3 regions of the Pseudomonas sp. GW821-FHT11G12 genome follow, and region 1 is predicted to be linked to each of the others. Evidence: riboswitches for the same ligand, from Rfam matches in the RefSeq annotation. Region 1 holds a riboswitch; each other region holds the start of a gene.
The links. Region 1 has a riboswitch for cobalamin ahead of AC1RR7_RS04015 (CbtB domain-containing protein). Riboswitches for the same ligand answer to the same signal wherever they lie in the genome.
Positions count from the first base shown of each region.

Region 1 (7,057 bases):
CCGAACGCCAAAGTACCGATGGTCAACGCCGACAGCCCGGTCAACGAGCGCATCAACTATTACCTGCAAACCGAAATCAACCCGGGGCTGGCCAGCCACGGCGGTCAGGTCAGCCTGATCGATGTGGTTGAAGACGGCATTGCCGTGCTGCAGTTCGGCGGCGGTTGCCAGGGCTGCGGCCAGGCGGACGTCACCCTGAAGGAAGGCATCGAGCGCACCTTGCTCGAGCGCATTCCGGAGCTCAAGGGCGTTCGCGACGTGACCGACCACACGCAGAAAGAAAACGCCTACTACTAAGGCGTTCGCTGCGGCATAAAAGACGGCGCCCCGTGAGCGCCGTTTTTTTTATGGTCGATACAAATGCGCATGCCCCGCGCGATACAGCGACGATTCACTGAAATGATCGCTGCCCAACACCCGCCCGACCAGAATCAGTGCCGTACGCCGAAACCCCTTGGCGGCCACCTTCGCGGCAATATCCTCCAGCGTCCCGACCACCCAGTCCTGATCCGGCCACGTCGCCCGGTGGATCACTGCGATCGGGCAGTCCGCACCATAGTGCGGCAGCAGTTCGGCGAGGATTTTCTCCAGATGATTGACCCCCAAATGAATCGCCATGGTCGCCCCGTGCTGCGCGAGGTTACCCAGTTCTTCCCCGGCGGGCATTGCGGTCTTGTCCGCGTAACGGGTCAGGATCACGCTTTGCGAGATGTCCGGCAGAGTGAGTTCGGCGCCCAACAACGCCGCACAGGCAGCAGTGGCGGTTACGCCGGGGACAATCTCGAACGGGATGTCCAGCTCGCGCAGATAACGGATCTGCTCGCCGATGGCGCCATACAGGCTCGGATCGCCCGAATGCACCCGCGCCACGTCCTGGCCCTTGGCGTGGGCGGTCTTGATCAGATCGATGATCTGTTCCAGATGCAGTTCGGCGCTGTTGACCACGGTTTCAGCCGAATGACCGTCCAGCACCGCCGCCGGCACCAGCGAACCTGCATAGATGATCACCGGGCAGCTGCGAATCAGTCGCTGACCTTTGACAGTGATCAATTCCGGGTCGCCGGGGCCGGCGCCGATGAAGTAAACGGTCATCGTTGGATCCTGTGAAAGTAGGGCAGGTCGAGGCTTCAAGAGCAGTTCAGATGAAGAATGCTCATGATCGAAAGCGGGGATTATCGGGAATTTACGCCGCGCCGGCCAATGCCAGGGTTGCCTGGGCGTATTTTTGTCTGGAAATCAGCAGTTTTGCCGGGGCCTGGATCAGTTGTTCGGCAAGCGCCAGTGCGGCGCTTTCCGCCACGCCGTAGCAACCGGTGCGTTCGAAAGCGATCTGCGAATGGTGACTCAGGCGTTGCTGATAACTGGCCAGTTCTTCGCTGCTGAAGTACAGCAACGGCAGCGCCAGTTGTGCCGCCAGTTCCTGCAGGCCGGGTTCGTCGCGTTTCAGGTCGATGCTGGCCAGGGCCTTGACCGCCTCGAGTTCGATGCGATGCGCCTGCAGGGCCTGGTCGAGCAAGGCGCGCAGCGTACTGGCCGGGCAGCCGCGCTGGCAGCCCAGGCCGACCACCAGAGTCGGCGCTGCGCTGTCATCGGTCATGCGTGGTATTGACCATCGCTTTTGCGGCGGAACAACCAGGCGCTGATCAGGCCCAGGGCCAGCCAGAACGCCACATTGGTCAGCTGCGAAGCGATTTTGAACTGAGCTTCCAGTGCTTCCGGCGCGAGCATCGAGTGCACTTCCGGTTGCGGGGCGCCGATCACGTGTGGCACAGCGAGAATCGCCACGCCGAGGATCTTCAGCAACCAGTTGCCACCGAACGCGATCAATGCCAGGCCGACAGCGGTCGACGCGGCGGTGCCGATCCACCACATCTGGCGCGACGCCAGGTCTGCGGCAGCGGTGCCTGGCAGCTCAGGTGGCAGGCCAAGGGTTGGAGCGAGCACGAAAGTCGCATAACCGGCCAAACCCCAGAGTAAGCCTTGCGAGGTTTTGGTCGGCGCACGCAGGGTGTACAGACCGGCCAGCATCAGGGCAAAACCCACAGCCACGACCAGATTGCCGCCGGTAGTGGAAAGCACGCGCTGCCAGCCGTCTTCCGGCTCCCAGGCTTCGGCATCGTGGGTGTGGGCGGCGGTGCCGGCAGCGTGTTCGTGAACGGCGGCAACCGGCTCGGCTTTCTCGAAGGTCTCTGCCTGAAGAATCAGCGGCGACACCCAGAAGCTTTGCAGCAACGTCAGGAGCAGGGCGGCCAGAAGGCCGGTGAAACCTGCGGTCTGCGCAATACGCTTGATCATGTCGTCAGGTCTCAGTGGCACGGGAACGCGGCGCTGTGGCGGGTATCGTGAGCGGCGTTGTGAACCGCTTCGATGTGCGAGAAACCGGCGAAATAGACCAGGCTGGCACCCAGGATCGACGCGAAGATCGCAGCGGTCAGGCGTTGGCTCAGGGTGGTGGTGCTGGAGATTTTGTCCGTGTTGCTGCCGGTGCTGCTGATGATCGACATGGCGCTTCCCTCTGGAGTGTCAGCGGGTGAACGGTGCGCATGAAAACCCCTGCGAGTCGGGCACGCAGAGGTTCGAACAGCGCCCGCCCACCGCGGGTTTGTTATGTTCAGTGACGCAAGATGCGTACTGTGTGTTGCGGGCCGGTCTCCGGGCTCACGAGGGGTGGCTGTCTGCCGACCTGCAAGCGTCACCTTCCCATGCCCTTGGGCACAGTGGATCTGACGCTTCGCTCGCTTACCGTTGCGGGGGCAGCACCGGACTGACATGGCTTTAGAGTAAAGCACATGATTCACCGGTTTCCCGTTTCACCCTTTGCAGGGCACCCGTAACAAGTTGTGTAGGAGACCATGGGTTGGGGAATTTAGTCAATTTTGTGGGCATATCCGTTTTTGTGGGCATATCCGTTGCTGCGGTTATGGCCACTTAGGGTTCCGCCCTTACGGCGGGTCACTTTTGGCAAACGCCCCAAAAGTAACCAAAAGGTCTATGCCCTGACGTTCGGCCCTCGCTGTGGCTCGGGTTCCTTCGCTCCGGGATTGATCCGGGGGCATCGCCTACGGTTTGCTTCGCTGCACCTCCTCTCGATGCATGCGGCTGCGCCGCACGGTCGCTGCGCTCCCACCCCCGGATCAATCCCTCCACTCAGCCTGCCGACGGGCCTTGAGATCAAAAGCTTTACTCGAGCTAACGCTCATCGTGGTGAGTGGTGAGTGGTGAGGGGGCTCTTGATCGGGCTTTGCTCTGGCTTTGGCTTTTGATTTTTTGCCCCTTCGGCAGGCCGAGCGGAGGTGTTCATCAGGGGGTAGGCGCGCAGCGCCGTGCGGCGAAGCCGCATACATCGAGAGGAGGTGCAGCGAAGCAAACCGTAGGCGATGCCCCCTGATGGACACCGTAGCGAGGGAACACTGAGCCTCAGCGAAGTGCCGTACGCCGGGGCAAAAGCCTTTTGCTTACTTTTCGGCGTTTGGAAAAGTGAGTCGCTGTAAGAGCGAAACCGCCAGCGGCAGCACCCGAAGCAACGGATATGCTCTCGTTCCCAAACTCCACGAACCATTGACCCATCCCCACACCCTGCGTAGCCTTGCGCTTTCGAGGTTCTTCGGCCCACGCCGAAGCTAAGAAGGGAACGCGGTCCAAGCCGCGGCTGCCCCCGCAACTGTGAACGGTGCTGTTCGCTGCCACGCCACTGCCAACGCTTTGCAAAGCGCCAGCGGGAAGGCGCAGCGAATACCGGGCCCAAAGCCTGAACACCGTCAGCCAGGAGACCTGCCTCGTCACAGATTCTCACTTTCAACCGGGCGGGGTGATCCGGTGGCGAACTCTCCAGGCACGCACCCGTGTTGCCGGTCTCGTCCCGTATGCCCGCCACCTTGCCAAAGGGCATCCGATGAAAACACTGGCCAAACTCCCCGTCACCATCGTCACCGGCTTCCTCGGCTCGGGCAAAACCACCTTGCTGCGGCACATGCTCGACAACGCTCAGGGCCGCCGTATCGCGGTGATCGTCAACGAGTTTGGCGAGCTGGGCATCGACGGTGAAATCCTCAAGCAGTGCACCATCGGCTGCACCGAAGAAGAAGCCACCGGCCGCGTCTACGAACTGGCCAACGGCTGCCTGTGCTGCACGGTTCAGGAAGAGTTCTTCCCGGTGATGCGCGAACTGGTGGCCCGTCGCGGTGACCTCGACCACATCCTCATCGAAACTTCGGGCCTGGCTCTGCCAAAACCGCTGGTGCAAGCCTTCCAGTGGCCGGAAATCCGCAGCGCCTGCACCGTTGACGCGGTGATCACCGTGGTCGACAGCCCGGCCGTGGCCGCCGGCACCTTCGCCGCGTTCCCGGATCAGGTCGATGCCCAGCGCAAACTCGACCCGAACCTGGACCACGAATCACCACTGCACGAACTGTTCGCCGACCAACTGGCCAGCGCCGACCTGGTAATCCTCAACAAGGCCGACCAGACCAGCCCTGAAGACCTCGCTCGCGTACGCCTGGAAGTCGCCGAAGAGCTGCCGCCAGCGGTGAAAATCATCGAAGCCAGCAACGGTCGTCTGCCGCTGGACGTGCTGATTGGTCTGGGTGCCGGGTCCGAAGAGCACATCGACAGCCGCCACAGCCATCACGATCACCACCACGGTGAAGGCGATGACGATCATGACGACCACGATCACGATGCTTTCGATTCGATCTCCATCGAACTGCCGCAAGCCGACGAAAGCCTGTTGCTCGATGCGCTGACGCAACTGGTGGTTCAGCACGGCATCCTGCGGGTCAAAGGCTTCGCGGCGATCCCGAACAAGCCGATGCGCTTGCTGATCCAGGGCGTGGGCACGCGTTTCGACAAGCATTTCGACCGTCAATGGGGCGCCGATGAGGCACGTGTGACGCGTCTGGTGTTGATCGGCCAGGAACTGGACGCGGCCAAGCTCGAAGCGCAATTGCGCGCCGCGCTCAGCGTTTAAGCCATGCACCTGCTCAGGACCCAGCCCGGCGGTTTCGTGTCGGATGACAACATTGCCGATCTAGGACAAACCCCCGCCGAGCTGGTGATCCTGTGCAGCGGCGACTCCAGCCTTGCGCTGCTCGCCGAAGCCGCGCAGCAGCTGCCCGAAGATTACCCGAGCGTGCGGCTGGCCAACCCGATGCAGGTGCAGAACCATGCGTCGGTCGACCTCTACGTTGACGAAGTGCTGCGCCACGCCAAGGTCATTCTGATTTCGCTGCATGGCGGCATCGCTTATTGGCGTTATGGCGTCGAGCGGCTGGTCGAGTTGTCCGAGCGTGGCGTGCAGGTGATTCTGGTGCCGGGCGATGACCGTCCCGACCCGGAGCTCAGCGACTTGAGCACCGTGGGCGCCGAGGATCGTGACCGGCTCTGGCAGTTCCTGCGTCAGGGCGGCATGGGCAATGCGCTGGACTTCTTCCGCTGTCTGGCCAATCGCTGGCTGGCGCGGGATTACGTGTGGGGCAAGCCGCAAACGCTGCCGCGCACGGCGATTTACCACCCAAACAAAAACACCGCCGCACTGAGCGACTGGCAAACCGATTGGCTGCCCGGTCAACCGGTCGCGGCGGTGTTGTTTTATCGCTCGCATTTGCAAGCGGCCAACACGGCGTTTATCGACGTGTTCTGCCAACGGTTGCAGGCTGCCGGACTCAATCCGCTGCCGATCGCCGTTGCCAGTTTGAAAGAGCCCGGTTGCCTGTCGGTGGTCGAGGACTGGCTGGATGAGGTCGAGGCTGGGGTGATTTTGAACACCACCGGTTTCGCCCAGTCCAGCCCGGAAGCGCCACATCTGCGGCCGTTCCGTCGCAACATTCCGGTGATCCAGGCGATCTGCGCCCAGGACAACGAGCCCGGTTGGCGCGAGAGCGAGCAGGGCCTCGGCCCTCGGGATCTGGCGATGCACATCGCATTGCCGGAGCTGGACGGTAGGATTATCAGCCGACCGATCAGCTTCAAGGATCTGGCGTGGCGCAGCGAGCGCAGTCAGTCCGATGTCGTGTGTTATCGGGCCCAACCCGAGCGCATGGATTTTGTGGCCGAACTGGCGCGGCGCTGGGTCGATCTGGCGCGGGTGCCGAACGCTGAAAAACGTATCGCGCTAATCCTCGCCAACTACCCGACCCGTGACGGGCGCATCGGCAACGGCGTCGGCCTCGACACGCCGGCCGCTGCGCTGAATATCCTGCGGGCATTGCAAGCAGAAGGTTATCCGCTGCCGGCCGAATTGCCGGACAGCGGAACCGAACTGATCCGGCAATTGCTCGGTGGCGTCAGCAACGACCTCGATACTCTGGATCAGCGCCCGTGCCAGCAAAGCCTGGCGATGAACGATTACCTGACGATGTTCAATGCACTGCCCGAAGCCAATCGCGCGGCTGTGCTGGAACGTTGGGGTTCGCCGCAACACGATCCGATGTGCCGTGACGGGCGGATGATGATCGCCGGCTTGCGGTTTGGCCTGACCTTCGTCGGTATTCAGCCGGCGCGGGGATATCAGGTCGACCCGAGCGCGGTGTATCACGATCCGGATCTGGTGCCGCCGCACGCGTACCTCGCGTTCTATTTCTGGCTGCGCCAGACCTACGGCGCTCACGGCGTGATCCATGTCGGCAAGCACGGCAATCTCGAATGGCTGCCGGGCAAAGGCGTGGGTCTGTCGGAGAACTGCTGGCCGGACGCGCTGCTCGGGCCACTGCCGAATGTCTATCCGTTCATCGTCAACGACCCGGGAGAGGGCGCCCAGGCCAAGCGTCGCACCCAGGCCGTGATCATCGACCATTTGATGCCGCCGCTGACCCGCGCCGAAACCTACGGCCCGTTGCGCAATCTCGAATTGCTGGCCGACGAGTATTACGAAGCGCAATTGCTCGATCCACGCCGCGCCCGGGAGTTGCAGCGTGACATTCTGCAACTGATGCGGGACACGCAGATCGATCGCGAACTGCAACTCGACAAAGCCCTCGACAGCGACGCTGATGCGGCGATCTGGCTGCCGCGTCTGGACACTTATCTGTGTGATCTGAAGGAATCGCAGATTCGCGATGGC
Region 1 covers NZ_JBXARH010000001.1:878,287-885,343, forward strand. The annotation lists gene nfuA (Fe-S biogenesis protein NfuA) at 1-297, shown strand, start outside; gene cobM (precorrin-4 C(11)-methyltransferase) at 346-1,092, opposite strand; gene AC1RR7_RS04005 (cobalamin biosynthesis protein) at 1,184-1,597, opposite strand; gene AC1RR7_RS04010 (CbtA family protein) at 1,594-2,295, opposite strand; gene AC1RR7_RS04015 (CbtB domain-containing protein) at 2,307-2,504, opposite strand; cobalamin riboswitch at 2,627-2,847, opposite strand; cobalamin riboswitch at 3,581-3,793, shown strand; gene cobW (cobalamin biosynthesis protein CobW) at 3,893-4,966, shown strand; gene cobN (cobaltochelatase subunit CobN) at 4,970-7,057, shown strand, end outside.

Region 2 (7,057 bases), 750 kb from region 1:
CACCGTCATGACCGGCCCCAGGTTGCACGGGAATTGACAGTGCGTGCGGGTCAGCAAAACGCCGCCGGGGGTCTCGATGCGGTCATGCGCCAGCAAGTGCCGACGCAGGGTTTTCCATATCTGCAAGGCGCCGCGCTGGGTGCAGCGCGGGCCGGTGCAGAGGAATACGTGGCGGGCATGGGCGGGAACATGCGACCAGTCCGGGTGCGTGTCGACGCCGTCGATGGTTTTGATTTCAGCCATCAGAAACGGTACGTGTAGCGCACTTCGGAGGTGAACGGCCGTCCGAGGTTGTCGACGTTGTTCGAGTGGCTGGTGACGTAATCGCGGTCGAACAGGTTTTCCACCAGCAGGCTCAACCGGTGCTGGTGCGCGCCGTCCAGGTAGCGATAAGCGTCGGCGTCCACCACGGAGTAATGGCCGTACTCGACCTGTTTCGAGCTGATCACATCGCGGATATAGCGGATCGCACCGCCGGCGCCCCACATCCGGTCAACCGACTCGTAACCGATGCGCGAGCGGGCGAAGAAGCTCGGCACATCGTTCAGCGTCACCCCGGCGCGCGATTCGGTGAGGTTGCGAGTCATGTCCGCTTGCAGGCTCCATTGCTCGTTGAGCGCCAGTTTCGCGTCCGCCTCGAAACCGCGCATCTGGATCCGCCCCTGGCCGTTGACCCACTGGATGTCGTCGAGGGTGATCAGGTCGTCGATCTTGCGTTTGAACAGGGTAACGCTGGCACTGAACTCGCGGTCGAGCAGCAGGCCTTTGTAGTCGAGACCGAGTTCGGCGTTGCGACTTTTCTCCGGTTTCAGGTTGCGGTTACCCAACTCGTCACCCGGTTCGTTGACGAACAGTTGCTCGGCGTTCGGCAGTTTGTAGGCCGTGCCGTACTGGCCGCGCAGTGCCCAGTGTTCATTGAGGTCATACAGCGAAGTGAGCATGCCGACCGTGGCGCTGTCGCCGCCGCTCATGGCTTCGTGACGAATGCCGATGCTCGGGTGCCAGTCGGGCAGGGCGTCGATCTGCGGGCGCAACTGGGTGTACAGCGCGTGGGCTTCTGCCTTGTCATTGTCGATGATCAGCACATCGTCCTGGCCTTTGAACCATTGGTTGTCCGTACCGAACACCAGCACATGGCCGCCGGGCAATTCAGCCTTGCCTTCGGTCTGCACACCCCAGTCGGTGAAGCCCCAGTAGTCGTTGTGATTGATGGTTCTGGTGCCGCCATTGGCGGTGTTGTTGATGCGCGTGTAGCGGGTGTCCCAGTCGTTGATGTGGCCTTTGACGAAGTAGCTCAGGCGCTCGTTGATGTTCTGTTCGAAGGTCGCCGTGGCGATCTGCTGGACGCGGTCGTTGGTGGTCTTGTGGTTGTCGACCGGGCGGGCGAAGTCGAGGTTGGCGTCGGCGTATTGGTAGAACAGCTCCATGCGCGCGTCGTCGCCAAAGGACTGAATCGCCTTGCCGCCGAAGGTGGTGACTTCGTAGGCGCGCTTCTTTTCGCTGTCGTTCTTGATGTCGCGATTGCGAAACGGCTGATAGCCGTCCGAGACGTTATGACTGACGTAGGCCAGCAAGCCCAGGTCGCCGAAACCGTTGGTGAAGATGTTCTCGACCCGCGCATCCTCGGTGGTGCCACCGAAGGTATCCACGCCCATGTTCACTTCGCCGGAGGCTTTGCGGCTCTGCGGGCTGCGAGTCACGATGTTGATCACGCCGGACACGGCCTGAGTGCCGAACAGCAGGCTCTGCCCACCCTTGAGCACTTCGATGCGTTCGATGGCGTTGGCCGGCAGGGTGTCCAGGTACAGGCCGCCGTACAGGCGATTGTTCAGACGCACGCCGTCGAGCAGGATCAGCGTGTCATCGTTGCGCCCGCCCAGCAGGGAATAGGTGCCGTAGTCGAACGGGCCGTTTTTCGGCGCGACGTACAGGCCGGGAATGAACATCTGCATGACGCGGCTGACATCGGCGCTGGGGCCGGCGCGCTCGATCTGCTCGCGGGTGACGATCTCGACCTTGCTGCCGAATTGCGCCATGTCGGCCACGGTCGTGGACTCCACGGACGGCGCGGAAACGATTTGCTGAGTGAGTTCGAGCGGCGCGTCGTCCGCCAGCAACAGGGGGCTGAACAGACAGCCAAGCAACAGGGATGGAGCCGGAGTGTTGAAAGGTCGAATCATTGTCTTCTCGAAAGGATCTTCGCAGAAGAGCATGCAGGAGAAGGCATCGCGCACACGCCGACACCGGCCCATGCCCGCCCACCGCAGGATTTTGCCAAACAGAATTTCAGGCCGGTCTCCGGGCTTGCGCGTATGGATGCTTTCACCTTCCCATGGCCGTCTGGCCACAGTGGTGTGTCGAAAGCATCACGCGCCTACCGTTGCGGGGGCAGCACCGGACTTGTTCGAAAAGAACGTACCGGTTTCCCGTTTCACCCCATGCACGGCGGCATGGGACACCTGAAACAGGGCGGCATCTGAACATTCGGATGACCGCTCGTCAACTTCGTTGAAGGATGTAAAGCTCCTGCGACGCAGGCGCGAGATTGCGGCGAACCCTGATAATTGAATCACTGAAGTTCTGGTTCTAGTGAACGTTCGAGAGCATAAACACCGAGATAATCCCCGCGCCGAGTACAAACATCATTATGAAGATAATGTTCAGTTTGAGCCGGTTTGAACTTTCGAGTTTATTGAGCCTGACGACCAGGTCGTCCACTTGGGCCGAAGTTGCCAGTCCCTTTACCGCATTGGCCAGCGCTTGCGGGGAGATGGAGTTGTCCGGTTTATTTTCCATAGGGTGGGTTTTTAATCGAATTTCACCCTTCACCTTGGCCAATCTGAGGGCAACCGCGACCACCAGAAGAGGTGTTGCCATTAATTGAAGGAGTTTCAGGTACCGTTCGTAGACGTAGGCAGCGTATTGCGTTTTGTGTAATGCCTGAGCCTGTTCCTCGTAATCGGCGTAGGCCCGTTTGAAGCGCTTCACTTGTTCAACGATCAGCGGATCGGAAAATCTTTCAGCCTCTGGAAAAACGCTGTCGTAATTCATGAAAACGTTTCTGTCTACTTTAGTGTCCACGCGGTTTACAGGACGAATTTTTTGAAACAGATCACAGGCGCTAGCGAGCTGCTGGGCTGATTCGCGCTCCAGTACGTCGTCTTTTTTCACTGAAATTGGCAAGCAGATTCTGGCATCGCTTAACTCGTCTGCTGCGATATTCAGGGACTGGGCAGAAAGCTGACCAAAGGTTTCTTCCACTCTCAGGTTTGAAAGCTTTGAGTCCAGGCCAACCTGGATAAATTGAAATATGAGGCCCATCGAGCCCGCGATGATCCAGGCGTAATCAACTCTTTTCCAACCAATGTCATTCAGCCGGCTTGGCAATAAACGGCTTTGCCAAACGAACAACCCGCAAAAACAAATAAACAGACCCAGAATTCCGAGAATGGCGTAAGCCGAATACTCGAACATTTCTTTGATCAAAGATAACTCCATGTCGTGCTCTTTTTTCAGTGAAATATCAATTGGTTTCGCGGGCGCTTCAGACAGCCGTCACGTGCGCCTTGCCTTGTTGTACAAACCGCTCGATCAACCACCGCGCCGCCGGCCCCGGTGGCACATCGGTACGGTAGATCGCATCGAAGGTGTATTGCCCGCTGGCGTACTCCGACAAATCCAGTTGTACCAGTCGGCCGCTGTCCAGATCCTCCTGAATCATCGGCTTCGGCATATTCCCCCAGCCGATGCCCTCGCGCAGCAACATGTGTTTGGCACCCAGGTCCGCCAGGCGCCAGGTGCGGTTGCTCAGCACGGCGAACTCCCTGTCTTTGGTCAGGCGTGAGCGATCGGACAGCACCAGTTGCGTATGCTCACGTCCGGCACCGGGAACGTTGGCTTCGCCCGAAGCCAGCGGATGATTTGGCGCTGCCACCGGAATCAGCTCGACGCTGCCGATGCCGATTCTTTCGATACCGTTGATGCCGTCGTTCATGGGCCCGCTGACGCCGACCACCGCGCCGCGATTGATCACCCGTTCAGTCACGGCGCCGAGTGCTTCCATGTGCAGGTGCAGGGCGACGGTGGGGAATTCTTCCCGAAAGGATTTCAGCGCATCCACCACGCGCTCGGCGGGCAACATCACGTCGAGCACCACGTGCACTTCGGCTTCCAGCCCCTGAAGCAGGCCTTTGACCTTGGCTCGCAAACCGTGCACGCCGTTGGCGATGGTCCGGGCCTCGGCCAGCACGGTGCGGCCGGCGTCGGTCAGTTGCGGCTTGCGGGTGGTTTCACGATCGAACAAGGTGACGCCCAATTGCATCTCAAGGTTGGCGATCGAGTAGCTGATCACCGACGTCGCCCGGTGAAGCTTGCGCGCAGCGGCTGCAAAACTGCCGACTTCGACGACAGTCAGGAATACGCGCAGTTGATCGAGTGTCGGTGTGCCTGGATCGGAGATCATGCCTGTGTCCTTGAGTCGCCATGGGCGCGTTACCGTGGAATATGTAGCTTACCTATTTTATCGAACGTAATGATCTAAATTAGTCGGCTATTCAGATGAGCTGCCGAGGCGCAACATTTCTTCATCCGGACGGTTCAAGTCGAACCGGACCCCATTGAAGGAAATACTCCCATGGCTACTTCTGCAAACATCGCTCAAGCACAGGCTTCTGAACAGAACGCTTCCGACACCAAACAAGCTTCGGCTGCCTTGATTGGCCGCGTATTGCTCAGCGTGATTTTCATTCTCTCCGGTTTTTCCAAACTGGCCGCTCCGGCCATGATGATCGGTTACATCGGCTCGGTGGGCCTGCCGCTTCCACAAGTTGCACTGGCAGTGGCGATCATCGTTGAAGTCGGTGGTGGCCTGGCGCTGATCGCCGGATACCGCACCCGCACCGTCGCCGCTGTGCTGGCTGCGTTCAGCGTGTTCACCGCACTGGCCTTCCACAGTGCACTGGCTGACCAGAACCAGTTCATCCACTTCTTCAAGAACATCGCCATGGCCGGTGGCCTGTTGCAGGTCGTGGCCTTCGGTGCCGGCCGCTTCAGCCTCGACGCTCGTCGCGGTTGATACCCGAGCGCGGTGAAGGACAGGTTCCTTCACCGCGTTTCAGCATTTTTTGTTGGCCGTACCCCGCGACAGAACCGAGTAATCATCATGACCGTTCAGCAACAACTTTCTGGCTACACCCGTGAAACCCATACCCTCCGAGCAATCCGTTATCGCACCAGCGGCAGTGGGCATGGCGCGATCGTGCGACTGATGAGCCCTTCGGATCTGGGGCATCTGATCAAGCCGTTTGTGTTCCTCGATCTGTTTGAAGGCGAGGCCTCGTTCATTCACGGCATGCCGATGCATCCGCATTCGGGGATCGCTACCGTCACGGTGATTACCGAAGGCAACTTGCGTTTCGAGGACGCCGAGTCAGGCAAGGGCATGATCGATTACGGCGGTGTCGAGTGGATGCGGGCGGGCGGCGGTGTCTGGCACGGCAAGGAAATGTCGGTGGGTACTTCGGAGCGGGTTCAGGGCTTTCAACTGTGGGTGGCGCTGCCTCCAGAGCTGGAAAACGCCAGTGTCGACAGCCAATACCTTGAGTCCGGCGCGATGCCTGAAGTGGGGCCGGCGCGGGTGATTCTCGGCTTGCACCAAGGTGTCCAGAGCCCGGTTAGAGCGCCTGCGGGAATGAATTACTTGTTGGTCACGCTGGGTGCCGGGGAATCCTGGACGTACACCCCACCCGAAGGTCACGAGTCGTTATGGCTGAGTGTCAGCCGTGGATTGCTGGCGGCGCCGGATCTGGTCAGCGCGGGTGAAATGGCGGTCTTCGAACCTGGCAACGGCGCCGTGACGCTAAAGGCCATGCGCGAAGGCACGGTGTTCGTGATCGGCTCGGCGCAACCACATCCCTATGACCTGGCGCTGGGAAACTACTCCGTGCACACCAACCCGCAAGCCTTGCGAGAGGGTGAGGCGAAGATTGCGGAAATCGGTGGGCGGTTGCGTGAGTATCTCAAACAGTCGGACGGGTCGGCTGCCGTGCCGGTGTTCAAGTAAACCGGATCTGACCTGAGAATTCACTCAGGCCATGTATCCCTCGACACCATCCCACAACAGTTTCAGCGCTGTGACTACCAGCAAGCCATAACAGGCGCGGTACATCTGGCGCTGATCCAGTCTGGCGTGCAGCCGCCAGCCCAGCCAGACCCCGCTGGGTACGGCGAGCAGGCTGACGAACATCAGCGTCAGGACGTTGCCGCTGGGTTTGGCCAGCAGCAGCCAGGGTACGGCTTTAAGCAGATTGCCGACCGTGAAAAACAGGCTGGTCGTTCCGGCATACATCTGTTTGCTCAGGCCCAGCGGCAACAGATAGATTGCCAGCGGCGGCCCGCCGGAGTGCGCGACCATGGTCGTGATGCCCGATGTAAGGCCAGCGGCCAGCGCTTTGGGCGATGAGCGCGGCTTCACGCGGACTTCTCCACCCGCCTTGAACCACAAACCGACAAACAGCAGGGTGACCACCGCCATTACGATGGCGATCGCTCGGTGATCCAGCACCCGAAAAAGCAGATAACCCAGGCCGATGCCGACGACCAGTCCTGGTACCAGCAGGCGCAGATCCGGTTTTGACCAGGTTGAAGGCTTCCAGTAGCGCAGACTGAACAAGTCCATGGCGACAAACAGCGGCGCCAACAGCCCGCCAGCCGTGATCGGGTCCATCACCAACGACAGCAACGGAATCCCGACAATCGCGAAACCACCGCCGAACGCGCCCTTCATGAAGCAGATCAGGAACACGCCGGCGAAGGTGACGAGGAAGGTGGTGAGGGTCAGTTCCAAGGTTTTCGCTCACTTCATGAGGGCGGGAAATGGCCTTAATTTCGCTCATGATCTGCGCGGTTAACAGTTACAGTTTTGAGGCTATTCCGTGGGCCAGTTGCCGGGCGGATCATGGGTTTGAACCCAGATCGATACTGTGGTCATTGGATGCGGGTCGAAGCTTCGGCTTCGGGCATGTGGAGCGCAATCCATCGATGTGCTCCATCAACCCAT
Region 2 covers NZ_JBXARH010000001.1:1,632,866-1,639,922, reverse strand. The annotation lists gene AC1RR7_RS07320 ((2Fe-2S) ferredoxin domain-containing protein) at 1-243, opposite strand, end outside; gene AC1RR7_RS07315 (TonB-dependent receptor plug domain-containing protein) at 243-2,180, opposite strand; cobalamin riboswitch at 2,273-2,478, opposite strand; gene AC1RR7_RS07310 (hypothetical protein) at 2,587-3,498, opposite strand; gene AC1RR7_RS07305 (LysR family transcriptional regulator) at 3,545-4,462, opposite strand; gene AC1RR7_RS07300 (DoxX family protein) at 4,634-5,074, shown strand; gene AC1RR7_RS07295 (pirin family protein) at 5,162-6,061, shown strand; gene AC1RR7_RS07290 (sulfite exporter TauE/SafE family protein) at 6,086-6,844, opposite strand; gene AC1RR7_RS07285 (NYN domain-containing protein) at 6,954-7,057, opposite strand, start outside.
Region 2: it holds a riboswitch for cobalamin, as region 1 does, so the genes downstream of both, AC1RR7_RS07315 (TonB-dependent receptor plug domain-containing protein) here and AC1RR7_RS04015 (CbtB domain-containing protein) in region 1, are expected to answer to the same signal.

Region 3 (7,057 bases), on a different contig from region 1:
GTGTTGTCCATGAACGCTTCGTCGACCACCAGCCAGCCACCGCGCTGGGCCAGCCGCGCATGCCAGTCGAGCAAGCGCGCCGGGGTCAGGCTCAGGCCCGTGGGATTGTTCGGATTGACCACCACCAGCACGTCGAGGCTGTCGAGGAAGAAATCGACTTCCTGCTCCAGCACCTCGCGCACGATGTAACCACTGCGCCGCCAGGCTTCGGCATGCTCGGCATAACACGGCGACAACACGCCGACCTTGCCGGCCCGGCGCAAACGCGGCAGCAACTGAATGGCCATCTGCGAACCGGCCACCGGCAGCACTTGCGCGGCACCGTAGTAGTCGCACGCCGCCTGCTCCAGACCGTCATCGGTTTCCGGCAGGCGCGCCCAGGCCCGCAGCGGGATGTCCGGGACCGGGAACGGCCATGGCGCGAGGCCAGTGGACAAGTCGAGCCAGTCTTCTTCAGCGATGCCGTATTCGAGCGCCGCCCTGCGCAGCCGGCCACCGTGCTCAAGCATAGAATTCAGCCCCCACGCAGAGAATCAGCAGCCATAACCATACCCCGCGCTGGACCAATTGCCAGCCGCGATCGATGGAATCTGCATCCGCCGGCAAGCCCTCGCCCAGTTGCGGACGCTCGTGCAGCTCGCCGTGGTAAATCGCCGGCCCGCCCAACTCGACGCCCAGCGCACCCGCGCCGGCAGCCATCACTGGACCTGCGTTCGGGCTGTCCCATTTCGGCGCCTGGGTGCGCCAGCATTTCAGCGCCAGTCGGGTCTTGCCCAGCAGCGCGTAGGTCAACGCCACCAGCCGCGCAGGAATGTAGTTGAGGACGTCGTCGATCTTCGCCGCCGCCCAGCCGAAACGCTCGAAGCGTTCGTTGCGATAGCCCCACATCGCGTCGAGCGTATTGCTCAGACGATAGAGCACCACGCCCGGCGCACCGGCCACGGCAAACCAGAACAGTGCGGCGAACACTGCATCGCTGCCGTTCTCCAGCACCGATTCAGTGGCGGCGCGGGCGACAGCGGTGCTGTCCAGTTCACTGGTCTGACGGCTGACCAGATAACCCACGCGTTTGCGCGCTTCTTCCAGATCATCGCTGCGCAGGGCCTTGGCCACCGGCTCGACGTGCTCGCCGAGACTGCGCATGCCGAGGGCGCAATACAGCGCGAGAATCTCGACCACCCAGCCCACATACGGCGCCCAGGACAATGCCGTGGCCAGCAGGGTCAGCGGCAGCACCGCGATCACCCACGCGGTGACGCCATGGCTGCGCCAGCCGCGACCGCCGCTATTGAATCGTTGCTCGATGCGTCCAGCGAAATTGCCGAACGCCACCAGCGGATGCCAGCGTTTCGGTTCACCCAGCAGCGCATCCAGCGCGACCGCGGCGACACTCAACAACGCCACACTCATTGACTCACTCCCCAGAAGTTTTCATACAGCAGCTCATTGAGCGGACGCGCCTGCGCCCACCCTTCGAGTACCAGCATCGGCGCCGGATAGAATTCCTTGACCGGGCCCAGACAAAGAACCGCCAGCGGCTTGGCCCCGGCCGGCAGTTTCAGCAGATCGGCCAGCGCCTGCGGTTCGAACAGCGACACCCAGCCCATGCCCAAGCCTTCGGCACGCGCCGCCAGCCACAGGTTCTGGATCGCGCAGGACAATGAGGCCATGTCCATTTCCGGCAGCGTGCGACGGCCGAAAATGTGTCGCTCGCGATCGTCCATCAAGGCTGCGACCAACACTTCCGCACAGTCATTGATGCCTTCGACCTTGAGCTTCATGAACTCGTCGCTGCGCTCGCCGAGGGCTTCGGCGGTGCGTACTCGTTCTTCCTCTACAAGATCCTGGATCTGGCCACGCAAAGCGCGGTCGCTGATACGGATGAAGCGCCACGGCTGCATCAGGCCAACGCTCGGCGCCTGATGTGCGGCTTCAAGCAATCGGCGCAGCAATTCAGGCTCGACCGTGCCGCCGCTGAAGTGGCGCATGTCGCGGCGTTCGGCGATGGCGCGGTAGACCGCTTCGCGCTCGGTTTCAGTGAATGCGTTGTCGGTCATGGCACCAACAGTGCGGCAATCGCCGACGGATTCGACGGGAAGTAAAAGTGCACGTACGAGGCGGTCATCCGCCCTTCCCGGTACACCGCTTCGGCACCGCGCCCGCCATTGGGGCTGTGGCCACGGGCAATGGGTGTCAGTTCGGTGGTGGTCAGGGAATGGTGATAGGTGTGGCCGCGCAACAGGCCTTCCGGCATGTCGACCTCTTGCAAGGCCAGCGCGGCCAGACGTTTCTGCATCACGGCATCGCCACTCAGCAGGCCGACCAAATCAGCGCGGGTGCCTTCGACATCGGTCAACGAATCCAGCAGATAGAGCATGCCGCCACATTCGGCGAGCAGCGGTTTGCCGGCGGCGTGATGCGCACGGATCGCTTTGAGCATGTCGGTGTTCTGCGACAAGGCCACGTGATGCAATTCCGGATAACCGCCAGGCAGGTACAAGCTGTCGGCCTCGGGCAATTGCGTATCGCGGATCGGCGAGAAGAAACTCAACTCCGCGCCCATCGCCCGCAACAGATCGAGACTGGCGCCATAGGTGAAGGCAAACGCCTCGTCACGGGCGACGGCAATCCGCACGCCGTCGAGCAGTCTTTCGGTCTTCACGATTTCCGGTGCGGCGAATTCGACGGCCGGTGGCAGCGCTACCTCGCAGGTGCTGGCCAGCGCTTCGGCGGCGGCGTCGAGGCGCACATCGAGGTCATTGAGTTCGCTGGCCTGCACCAGACCGAGATGGCGACTTGGCAGTTCGATCCCGGTTTCCCGGGACAACGCGCCGTACCAGCGCAGACCTTCAGTGAGGCTGCCTTCGAGCAATTGCGCATGGCGCACGGTGCCGACGCGGTTGGCCAGCACGCCGGCGAACGGCAGGTCCGGCTGATAGCGCGCCAGACCCAGCGCCAGCGCGCCGAACGTCTGGGCCATGGCCGTGCCGTCGATCACGCCGAGTACCGGCACGCCGAAATGCCGCGCCAGGTCGGCGCTCGACGGTGTGCCGTCGAACAAGCCCATCACGCCTTCGATCAGGATCAGATCGGCTTCAGCGGCGGCCTCCCACAACAGACGTCGACTTTCCTGCTCGCCGACCATCCACATGTCCAGTTGATAGACCGGCGCACCGCTGGCGCGCTCGAGGATCATCGGGTCGAGAAAGTCCGGGCCGCATTTGAATACGCGAACCTTGCGCCCCTGATTGCGGTGCAGACGGGCCAGCGCGGCGGTGACGGTGGTCTTGCCCTGGCCGGAGGCCGGCGCGGCGATCAATACCGCCGGGCAGTGACGTGGTTGATTCAAAGTTCGACGCCTTTCTGCGCTTTGATACCGGCCTGGAAGGCGTGTTTGATCATGCCCATTTCGGTGACGGTGTCGCCCATCTCGATCATTTCCGGCTTGGCAGCGCGGCCGGTGACGATCACATGCTGCATCGGCGGACGGGCCTGCAGATCGCTGAGCACCTGATCCAGATCGAGGTAACCGTGCTTGAGAGCGATGTTCAGCTCATCGAGCACCACCAGACCGATCGACGGATCACGCAGCAGTTCGCGGGACACTTCCCATGCAGCTTCGGCAGCGGCGATGTCGCGCTGGCGATCCTGGGTTTCCCAGGTGAAACCTTCGCCCATCACATGAAAACGTACCTGCTCGGGGAAGCGGCGGAAGAACAGCTCTTCCCCGGTGCTGTTACGGCCCTTGATGAACTGCACCACGCCGCACTGCATGCCGTGACCCATGGCGCGGGCGAGCATGCCGAACGCCGAGCTGCTTTTGCCTTTGCCATTGCCGGTCAGCACCAGCACCAGGCCGCATTCGTCTGGCGAATTGGCGATGCGCTCGTCGATCACGGCTTTTTTGCGCTGCATGCGCGCCAGGTGGCGCTCGTCGCGTTCGGGGGAATCAGTCATGGGGGAGCTCTCCGTTGAGGCTGGATAACGGCGGGCAGGCACAAGAATAGACGGCAACAAGCCTGGCATCGCCCACCGTGATGCCGCTGGATGGATCAGGCCGGTCTCCGGGCTCATGAGCGGCCTTGGCCTGGCTGCGCGCCTTCCCGCTTTGCAGCAGTGGCATCGGACGCAGCTTTTACTCATTTACCGTTGCGGGGGCAGCGCCGGGATCGTGATGGTTCTTCGCTTGAAGACAATCCTCACCGGCTTCCCTGTTTCACTCTGTCGACAGCGGTCACAGAGCACCTGAAACAAGCCGCGAAGGTTAGAGGGTTGGGGGTGGAGCGTCAAATGAAGAGGCCCCCTGAAAGCGAATAACTGCCGTCGATCAATTATCTGACGCCAATCTTGTGCCACACTGCCAGCAGTGATATCAAAGAGCCATGCTTTTTGAATGCAGAGAGCACATCACAATAACAAGGGAGAGCACCATGCAAGGCATGATCATCAGCAATCCGCGGCTGGAATTCCTGCGCCCGGTGCTGGAACGCTGGTTTGACTGTATCGACCGCTACAACGCCGTGCGCGGCGACAACGACACGCCGTACTGGCATGACGAAAAAGCCAACCTCGGCCTGTTGTCCGCCGCCGCGTGGATGGCCGAACTCGTCACCCTGCGCGACACCGCCACCCGCAAGCAGAACGAGGAAGGCGAGCGCAATGCCCGCGCCGACCTGTTCCTGGCCGGCGCCGAAGATCGCGCCTACATCCAGGCGACGCAACGCTGGCCGCGCGTCAACAGCCTGAATCTGACCCAGGCCCTGGCCGATATCACCAGCGACGCCAAGCGCATCAGCTACGCCAGCGATCTCAAGCTCGGCTGCCTGTTCGTCGCCCCACAGAAAGCCCAGCACAGCGCCAGCCCCGAGGAACTGCAGGACATGGTCGACGACCTGCAAAAGGAACACACCTGCGCCGTCGCCTGGTATTTCCCCTACGCCTATCGCAAATTGCGCAGCGAGGCCGGCAACTACCACCCCGGCATTGCCGTACTGTTCAAGGAGGCACGCGGCTGAGCGGTTGAACCATCGGGCTTGTGTACTTATCTATGATTAGGAATGCATTCATAGGGAAGATCAGTAATGCGCAAGCCCCACCTCGTTTTCGTCATCGCACTCGCCGGAGGGCTCACCGCCTGTGGTGAATCCTCCAGCCTGCAAGTCTCGGACGGCACCGGCCCGTCTCCCAAACTGCCCGAACCGAACAAGACCCTGATCCCGACGGTGAACATCGCCCCGGCGATCGGCTGGCCGGCGGGTGCGAAACCGACGCCAGCGGCAGGCACTCAGGTGGCGGCGTTTGCCGAGAATCTCGATCACCCGCGCTGGCTCTACGTGCTGCCGAACGGCGATGTGCTGGTGGCGGAAACCAATGCCCCGCCGAAACCGGACGATGGCAACGGGATACGTGGCTGGGTGACGAAGAAAATCATGGGCCGCGCCGGCGCCGGGGTTCCCAGCCCGAATCGCATCACCCTGTTGCGCGACGCTGATCACGATGGCGTGGCCGAAACCCGCACGGTATTTCTACAAAATCTGAATTCTCCGTTCGGTATGACCCTGGTCGGCAACGATCTGTACGTCGCCGACACCGACCGCTTGCTGCGCTTTCACTACGAACCCGGCGCAACCGAGATCAAGAACCAGCCGATCAAGGTCGTGGATCTGCCGGGCGGCCCGCTCAACCATCACTGGACCAAGAACGTCATCGCCAGCAAGGACGGCAGCAAGCTGTACGTCACAGTCGGCTCGAACAGTAACGTCGGCGAAAACGGCCTGGATCAGGAAGAAGGCCGCGCGGCAATCTGGGAAGTGGACCGTGCGACCGGCAATCACCGGATCTTCGCCTCGGGCATCCGCAATCCCAACGGTCTGGCCTGGGAACCCAAAAGCGGCGCGCTGTGGACAGCAGTGAACGAACGGGACGAGATCGGCAGCGACCTGGTGCCGGACTACATCACCTCGGTCAAGGACGGCGGGTTTTATGGCTGGCCATTCAGCTATTACGGCCAGCATGTCGATGTCCGCGTCGAACCACAACAGCCAGAGATGGTGGCCAAGGCTATCGCTCCCGACTACGCCGTCGGGCCGCATACCGCCTCACTGGGGCTGGCGTTCGCCGAGGGCAACGCGTTGCCAGCACAATTCAAGGAGGGCGCGTTCATCGGCCAGCATGGCTCGTGGAATCGCAAGCCGCACAGTGGCTACAAGGTAATCTTCGTCCCGTTTGCCGCAGGCAAACCGAACGGAACGCCAGTGGACGTGCTGACCGGCTTCCTCGACAAGGACGAGAACGCTTTGGGGCGCCCGGTCGGCGTGGTGATCGACCAACAAGGTGGATTGCTGGTGGCGGATGATGTGGGGAACAAGGTGTGGCGAGTTTCGGCGGCAAAGTGAGCCAGAAACCTCATGCCCACGATAGCGAGATCCGCACTTCGCTATCGCGGGCATGCCCAACCAAAGACGCCGCGCAATTGATCAGTGGCGAAGAACCGAATGCTTCAGTTTGCGCATCGCTACTTCAAAAAATACACCCACAAGCACCGACATCAATGCAGCCATTTCCTGATCGGGAATCCGCTCGATAAAACTGATAAAACGCGATCCCACTGACCACGCAAATAGAATTCCACCCCAAAGATAAAATACATTGCCCACGGTGCCACCGATGACGTCAAAAACACGCGCTGCCCGCACGGCTTCGGCCCTAGGCATTTCATGGATGTTGAAGTAGATATACGCCAACGTTGTTGCAACCACGCAGAGCACTAGCTTCCAGATAGATTTATGAGCTGAAACCAGTGAATTCAAAGGTGTAACCGCCCAACCGGGAACTTCGGTCGAGGCATCTGCCCAACCCATTTTAAGCAAGCAAAAAACAACTAGAATCAACGCTGGCACTATGGCAAATGTCAGCACTCTGAGCTTCCACTTCCTAAAAATGAACTTCATGATCTTCCTAGAGCAATCAATAGAACTCGTGCGACGCACGAGAGCGAAACTACAAAGCTTTTACTGAACGAAACAGATATGAGCGCTCTCGGCGCAGTCACGACAAC
Region 3 covers NZ_JBXARH010000012.1:188,401-195,457, reverse strand. The annotation lists gene cobD (threonine-phosphate decarboxylase CobD) at 1-509, opposite strand, end outside; gene cbiB (adenosylcobinamide-phosphate synthase CbiB) at 502-1,410, opposite strand; gene bluB (5,6-dimethylbenzimidazole synthase) at 1,407-2,057, opposite strand; gene AC1RR7_RS28315 (cobyrinic acid a,c-diamide synthase CobB) at 2,054-3,349, opposite strand; gene cobO (cob(I)yrinic acid a,c-diamide adenosyltransferase) at 3,346-3,957, opposite strand; cobalamin riboswitch at 4,039-4,264, opposite strand; gene AC1RR7_RS28305 (hypothetical protein) at 4,431-5,015, shown strand; gene AC1RR7_RS28300 (PQQ-dependent sugar dehydrogenase) at 5,082-6,395, shown strand; gene AC1RR7_RS28295 (hypothetical protein) at 6,477-6,950, opposite strand.
Region 3: it holds a riboswitch for cobalamin, as region 1 does, so the genes downstream of both, cobO (cob(I)yrinic acid a,c-diamide adenosyltransferase) here and AC1RR7_RS04015 (CbtB domain-containing protein) in region 1, are expected to answer to the same signal.